DNA from 2 places in the Stappia sp. genome. Region 2 is predicted to be linked to the other one. Evidence: riboswitches for the same ligand, from Rfam matches in the RefSeq annotation. Region 2 holds a riboswitch; the other holds the start of a gene.
The links. A riboswitch is a leader RNA that binds a small molecule or an ion and turns the genes downstream of it on or off. The one in region 2 is predicted to bind thiamine pyrophosphate.
Positions count from the first base shown of each region.

Region 1: linked by a shared signal. The riboswitch ahead of ABL312_RS15950 (NUDIX hydrolase) and the one ahead of thiD (bifunctional hydroxymethylpyrimidine kinase/phosphomethylpyrimidine kinase) in region 2 are both predicted to bind thiamine pyrophosphate.

Region 1 covers NZ_CP157793.1:3,580,623-3,584,023, reverse strand. Annotated here, with positions in the region: gene thiC (phosphomethylpyrimidine synthase ThiC) at 1-1,065, shown strand, start outside; gene ABL312_RS15955 (bifunctional hydroxymethylpyrimidine kinase/phosphomethylpyrimidine kinase) at 1,160-1,483, opposite strand; gene ABL312_RS15950 (NUDIX hydrolase) at 1,480-1,944, opposite strand; TPP riboswitch at 1,975-2,093, opposite strand; gene ABL312_RS15945 (LysR substrate-binding domain-containing protein) at 2,149-3,021, opposite strand; gene ABL312_RS15940 (hypothetical protein) at 3,294-3,401, shown strand, end outside.
Region 2 covers NZ_CP157793.1:105,297-108,697, reverse strand. Annotated here, with positions in the region: gene thiO (glycine oxidase ThiO) at 1-734, opposite strand, end outside; gene thiD (bifunctional hydroxymethylpyrimidine kinase/phosphomethylpyrimidine kinase) at 731-1,597, opposite strand; TPP riboswitch at 1,718-1,819, opposite strand; gene ABL312_RS00505 (FAD-binding domain-containing protein) at 1,868-3,103, opposite strand; gene ABL312_RS00500 (isoprenylcysteine carboxylmethyltransferase family protein) at 3,100-3,401, opposite strand, start outside.

The sequences.
Region 1 (3,401 bases), 1.2 Mb from region 2:
CGCAACATCCACAATATTCGCGACTGGATCATCCGCAATTCCCCGGTGCCGATCGGCACGGTGCCGCTCTACCAGGCACTCGAAAAGGTCGGCGGCATCGCCGAGGCGCTCTCCTGGGAGGTCTATCGCGACACGCTGATCGAGCAGGCCGAGCAGGGGGTGGACTATTTCACCATCCACGCAGGCGTCAGGCTGCACATGATCCCGATGACGGTGGACCGGGTGACCGGTATTGTCAGCCGCGGCGGCTCGATCATGGCCAAATGGTGCCTACATCATCACCGCGAGAGCTTCCTCTACGAGCATTTCGGCGAGATCTGCGACATCGCGCGCGCTTACGACGTCTCGTTTTCGCTGGGCGACGGCCTGCGCCCCGGTTCAATCGCAGACGCCAACGACAAGGCGCAGTTTGCCGAGCTGGAGACGCTCGGGGAGCTGACGCAGATCGCTCGGGCCAAGGACTGCCAGGTCATGATCGAGGGCCCCGGTCACGTGCCGATGCACAAGATCAGGGCCAATATGGACAAGCAGCTCGAAGTCTGCGGAGAGGCGCCGTTCTACACGCTCGGGCCGCTGACCACCGACATCGCACCAGGCTACGACCACATCACCTCCGGCATCGGCGCGGCGATGATCGGCTGGTTCGGCACGGCAATGCTCTGCTACGTGACGCCGAAGGAGCATCTCGGGTTGCCCGGCCGGGACGACGTGAAGGTCGGCGTGATCACCTACAAGATCGCCGCCCATGCCGCCGATCTCGCCAAGGGCCATCCGGCGGCGCGGATCCGCGACGATGCACTGAGCCGCGCCCGGTTCGAGTTCCGCTGGGAGGATCAGTTCAACCTCTCGCTTGATCCCGAGACCGCCCGGTCGATGCATGACGAAACCCTGCCGAAGGAGGCACACAAGGTGGCGCATTTCTGTTCGATGTGCGGTCCGAAGTTCTGCTCCATGCGCATCAGCCACGACATTCGTGCAGAGGCCCAGAAGGACGGCATGGCGAAAATGGCCGAGAAGTTCCGCGAGGGCGGCGAACTCTACGTGCCGCTGGAGGACGCCCGATGACCGAGACCCCCGATCTGGCCGCAGCGGTCGATCCCGCACCGGTCGATTGCATCGGAGCGGGGCCGGTCTTTGCTATCCCGACCAAACCGGATCATCAGCAGCCCGTGCCGTGATCGTTGCGGGTCGCGATACGGGGTGCGGCAAGGGTGACGGTGCCTCCGGGACCGTAGAGGAGATCGGCACTATCGGCGCTGTCCTCCAGGTGCCCGCCCGCCGGAAGCACCCATTCCGGTCCCAAAGCCAGCGGATCGGGCAGCGCCGCGTGCATGGCCCCGGCCGTCCAATCGTCGTCACGCTCCAGCAGCACGGCCGCTTCGGGCAGGTTCGGCGTGATGAGCGTCGCGAGCGGCACAAGCCGTTCGCGCACCGCGGCGATCGCATCTTCATCGAGCAGAGCATGCCCGCTCTTGGCGATCATGACCGGTTGTCCTGTGCGGTGGCGATGTCGGCGGCCTGGCGAGCGACCTTGGCGACATCGAGACTGAGGGCAAGGCCGGCGTCGTCCAGTTCGTCGAGACGAAACCATCTCGCCTCGAGGGCGTCGTCCCCGGCGACTGGCCGTCCGCCAATCCAGTCGCACAGAACCGCGATCAGGACGAAATGCCGGTGAAGCCGGCCGGTTTCGTCGCGATCGAAGGCGTCGACCGCCGTGAACACCCGACGCGGCTGACCACGGACCCCGGTTTCCTCGAAGAGCTCCCGGACGGCGGCTGTTTCTATCGGCTCACCAGCCTCGATCTTGCCGCCCGGGAACCCCCAGCGGCCCGCATCCGGCGGATTGGCCCGGCGCACCAGAAGAATCCGTTCTTCATGGAAGACGGCGGCAATCGTGGCGGCGATTGGGAGAGCCTTGGAAATGTGGTGTGGTGTTGCCGGCATGGCGGCCTCTCAAGCGAGGCCGGCAAAGGCGCGAGGCGTTTAGACCTGTCCCTTCGCCGGCATAATCCGGATCAGGTTCAAAGGGTCACTGTGCTGCCGTACGGCCAACAGTATCTCAGCCCCTTGGCGGGGCCCCCCTCGGTAGGGCGAAACATAGCAGACGCAATCCGATAACGCAGCCCCACGCGCATCGGCCCGCGTATCTCAATGCGGGGCGACCCGATCGATCGTTTCCCGATGCAGGGCCTCGCACAGGGCATGTGCCGCCGGCGTCGCGTTCTGCGATCTGAGCATCCTCAGTTCGATCGCCGGGAGTTTTGGCAAGGCCAGATCATCGCCTGCACACACGATATCGTCGGGAACACCATGTCCGGTTCGCACCGCAATTCCCAGCTTCGAACGCAACGCACCCCATATGCCGGGCAAGCTTGGTGTCGTCACCGATACTCGCCAGCGCCTGTCCGCCCGGTCGAGCGTGGCAAGTGTCGCTTGCCGAAACAGACAGGGATGGTCGAACATCACCAGCGGAACCCGGTCCTGCACCGTCAGGTCCACAAAGGCCTTGTGCGCGAGCCATTGCATGGGCAATTCACACAGAAGCTCTCCCCCGCCGCCGGCGCCTTGCGGGAAAAAGACAATTGCGCCGTCAAGACGTCCAGCCCGGATTTCGTCACCGAGCGTGTGGTTCGGACCGGCGCGGACCTCGACGTGAACCCCGGGATGATCGCCCGCAAATGTCGACAGCGTGGCCGGCATTACATCGTCGAAGAAGTCCTGCGGCAGACCCAGGCGTACGGTTTCCGAGCTCATGGCCGCGCCCAATGCGCGCGCGGCTTCATCGTTGAGAGCGACGATCCGGCGGGCATACGCGGCCAGGGCCTCCCCGGCTTCGGTCGGTACCAGACCTCTGCCCTTGCGCACAAAAAGCTGCGTGCCGGCCTGCTGCTCGAGCTTTTTGAGTTGCATGCTGATCGCCGATTGCGACCGCCCGAGCTCCACGGCTGCCCGCGCGAAACTGCGTAATTCGATGCCGGCCACAACAGCACGTAGTGCATCCATATCAAAGGCTGGGTTCACTTCACGATTCCTGAATCGGAATTTCAAATATATTCGCTATTTAAAAGTGTAAGGTGCGGGTCGTCTCATCGTCAATCGAGAAGTGAGGGCTGCACCCGGTTCGTGCCGGCCTCGAACTGGTGCTGGAGGCATTCGGGATCGCCGGAGGCTGGCGCAGATCCACTGGTTCTTCGAGCTCGACAGCTCTCATCCCGGTGCCTGGCATGACCCGTCGTGGCACAAATTGTCGGTTAGTCGGCCGAGACGAAGTATTCTATGTAAGAGCAGCATGCATGGCATCGATCGAACCTGCGGATCAAGCTCATCCTCCGCAAGGAAGCGCACTCATAACCGCCGCCATGCTCACCGTTGCGTTGGTTGACGGCAGCGCGAAACATCTG
Region 2 (3,401 bases):
GCGGTGATGCGCGTGCGCTCGTCGCTTTCCACCATGGTCGCGCCGACCATGAAGACGCCCTCCCCGCGCGGCACCACGTAAAGCGGGATGCGCGGATGCAGAAGCCGCACGGGCCGCGACAGCGCCACATCGGGGCTGCGGATCACAAGCATCTCGCCCTTCACGCCGCGCAGTTCCGCGATCTCGCCACGCGCGGCGAAACCGCGACAGTCGAGGACCGCATCGCCCGGCGCCTCGGCCGGATCGATTTCGGTCTCGGGCCGGATCGCGGCCCCCCGCTCGGTGAGCCGCGCGACCAGTCCGGCAAGTGCGGCGCGCGGGTCGACATGCCCTTCGCCGGCAAAGAACAGCCCCTGGCGGAAGCGCCCCGCGAGATCGGGTTCCAGTTCCGCGATGGCGTCCCCGTCGACCGGCGCATGCGCCTGCGTGCGCCTTGCGAAGCGGCGCAGATCCGCGCCGTCGCGCGGCTGCGCCAGCACGAGGCTCCCCTTGCGGGCGACCCCGTCGACCCGCGCCGCCCACCAGGCGAGCGCCTCGGCGCCGAGACGCACGACGGGTTCTTCCGCCGCCTCGCCCTCGCAAAAGGGGGCGAGCATGCCGCCGGCCCACCAGGAACAGGTCTGCGCTCCGCCGGGCGTGCCCCGGTCGAACAGCGTCACCTCGTGGCCGGCCTCCTGCAGCGCGGTGGCGCAGGCAAGCCCCGTGACGCCGCCGCCGATCACCGACACCTTCATGACACGGCCTCCCACAGACGATGGAAGTGGTGCACCGGCCCGTGGCCGGAGCCGACGTTCAGGCAATCCGCGCGGGCAATCGCCGCGTGCAGATAGGCATGGGCGCGCGTCACGGCCTCGGGCAGGTCTTGCCCCTTGGCGAGTTCGGCCGCGATCGCCGCCGACAGGGTGCACCCCGTTCCATGGGTGTTGCGGGTCTCGAGCCGCGCGGCGCTGAGGGCAAGCGGCTCGCCCTCGCCGGTCACCAGCAGATCGACGCAGGTCTCGCCGGCGCCATGGCCGCCCTTCATCAGGACAGCCGGGCCGAGGCGGGCGAGCGCGCGGCCCTGGCGTTCGGCGTCCTCAGCCGTTTCGGCCGGCGCTTCGCCGAGCAGGGCGGCGGCTTCCGGGAGGTTCGGCGTGATCAGCGTCGCGCGCGGCAGAAGCCGGTCGCGCAGCGCCGCGACGGCCGCCTCCTGAAGCAGGACCGCGCCCGATTTTGCGACGATCACCGGATCGACCACGACCGGCCCGCCATAGCCGTCGAGCGCCGCCACCACCGTGTCGACGATCTTCGGCGAGGACAGCATGCCGATCTTGATCGCGCCGACGTCGAGATCGTCGAGCACGGCCGCGATCTGCGCCGCGACGATTTCGTCGGGAATGTCATGGATGTGGGTGACGGCGCGCGTGTTCTGCGCCGTGATCGCGGTGAGCGCGCTGGCTCCATAGACGCCGAGCGCCGAAAACGCCTTGAGGTCGGCCTGAATCCCCGCGCCGCCGCCGCTGTCGGAGCCGGCGATGGTGAGCGCGATGGCCGGCACGGCCTTCGCGCGATCTCCCCCGGCGGTTCCCGCGCCGGTCTCCTGCGTCACACCGTGCATGCGTCCCTCGCTCGGCCGGCGGGAACGGGTTTCCCCGCGCCCGCGATACACTTCGGACGATCCGGGGGGAGCATGGCTTTCAGGAGAGCGACGACGGGAGGAGGCTCCCGCGCTGCGCGATCTGCGCGTCGATTCGTTCCCTACGCCGGCACGACCCGGATCAGGTTCAGTGGGTTGACGCGATTGCGCCTCTCAGCCCCGGGGGCACCCCAACGAATGTCTGTGCGAGGGAAGATAGGGACGCGGGCACGCCCCGTCAATCGGCGCAGATCACGCAAGCCGCGCGATCAACTCGGGAATGTGTTTCCTGAAGGCGAAGAAGCCCTTGGTCGCATGGGGCCAGGCGCGGGCATCGAAGGGCCGCAGATCCTGTGCGAGCGCGACACCCGCCGCTTCCAGCCGGGGCGCGAGCGCGATCAGGAAATCGCCCCCCGGCCCGACCGGCGCATGGCGGGTGACGAGGCGCGTCAGCCCCGACGCCCGCGCCCAGTCGACAACCGCGGCCACCGCGTCGTCGCCGGAAAGCCGGGGCGTCACCGCAGGGCCAGTCCCGGCGAGGCGGTCGAGCGTGTCGTCGACGGCGCCGGCCGCGAAGTCCCTCACCGCGTCGGCCACGGCTCCCGGCGACCTGTGGGCGGCCAGCGAGAGACCGGTGACCGCCTCGGGCCGCAGGCGCGCGGCGAGCTTGTCGGCGGCGACATCGTCGTCCAGCACCAGAAGGCCGGTTCCGGGCGCGGGATCGACCGGGCGCGGCATCGGCGGGGCGAGCGGCGGCGGATGGGGCGGCCCGTCAAGCGGCACGGCCGCCCCCGCCAGACCCGGCGTTCGCGGAAACCGCCCGTCGGTGTATGTCGCGATGTTGTCTTCCCGCGCCAGATAGGTCTTGCCGCGCGTCTGCAAGCCCGCCACCCAGCGCCAGGAGAGCGTGTTGGAGGCCGGGTCGCCGTCGAGCAGCCGACGCAGAAAGAGATCCGCGCCAAGCGCCCAGGGCAGTTCAAGCGTGAAGATCCAGATCGAGGCCGCCCACATGCGCGCATGATTGTGCAGATAGCCGGTGTCGGCGAGTTCGTGCATCCAGGCATCGAAACAGGCAATGCCGGTTTCGCCCGCTTGCGCGCGGGCGAGGTCGTCGGCAAGGGCGGAATCGTCGGCGGCGCGGGCCAGCGCCCGGTCGCGCTCCAGGCAGTAGTCCCGCCAGACGCTCGGGCGCAGTTCCAGCCAGCCCTTCCAGTAGGTGCGCCAGAACACTTCTTGCAGGAATTTCTCGGCCGCCTGGGCACCCTGCGCCCGCACGACCGCGCGCACCACCTCCTCTTCCGTGATCAGCCGGTGCCGCAGATAGGGCGACAGGCCGGAGACGTTTTCGTGTCTCCCGGGCCCCAGATCGACATTGCGGTCCCGGGCATAGGCCCGGCCGGCGCGCGGCAGGAAGGCGTCGAGCCGGGCGCGCGCCGCCTCGCGCGTCGCGGGCGGGAGCACTATGGCGTTGGCGGTCGTTTGCGTCATGAGGCGCGGGTGTCCCGGTTTGCGTGGCGGCGCGGGCGCGGCAGCATGTAGGGCGTCGCGCGGCGATAGCTCTCGAAGCGCGGGCCGAAGAGCCGGTCGAAGCGGCGTTCCTTGAACAGCGGCCCGGCAAGGCAGTAGGCGGTGAGCGTCCCACTCACCGCGAGTTGATCCGGCGTCCAGGTCGGCACGGTCCACAGCGTCAACGCGAAAGCCAGATAGATCGGCTGGCGGATGCGGGCGAAGAGGCCGCGCACCGGCATGTCGGGATAGACCGGCACACGGTTCAGGAGCAGCGACC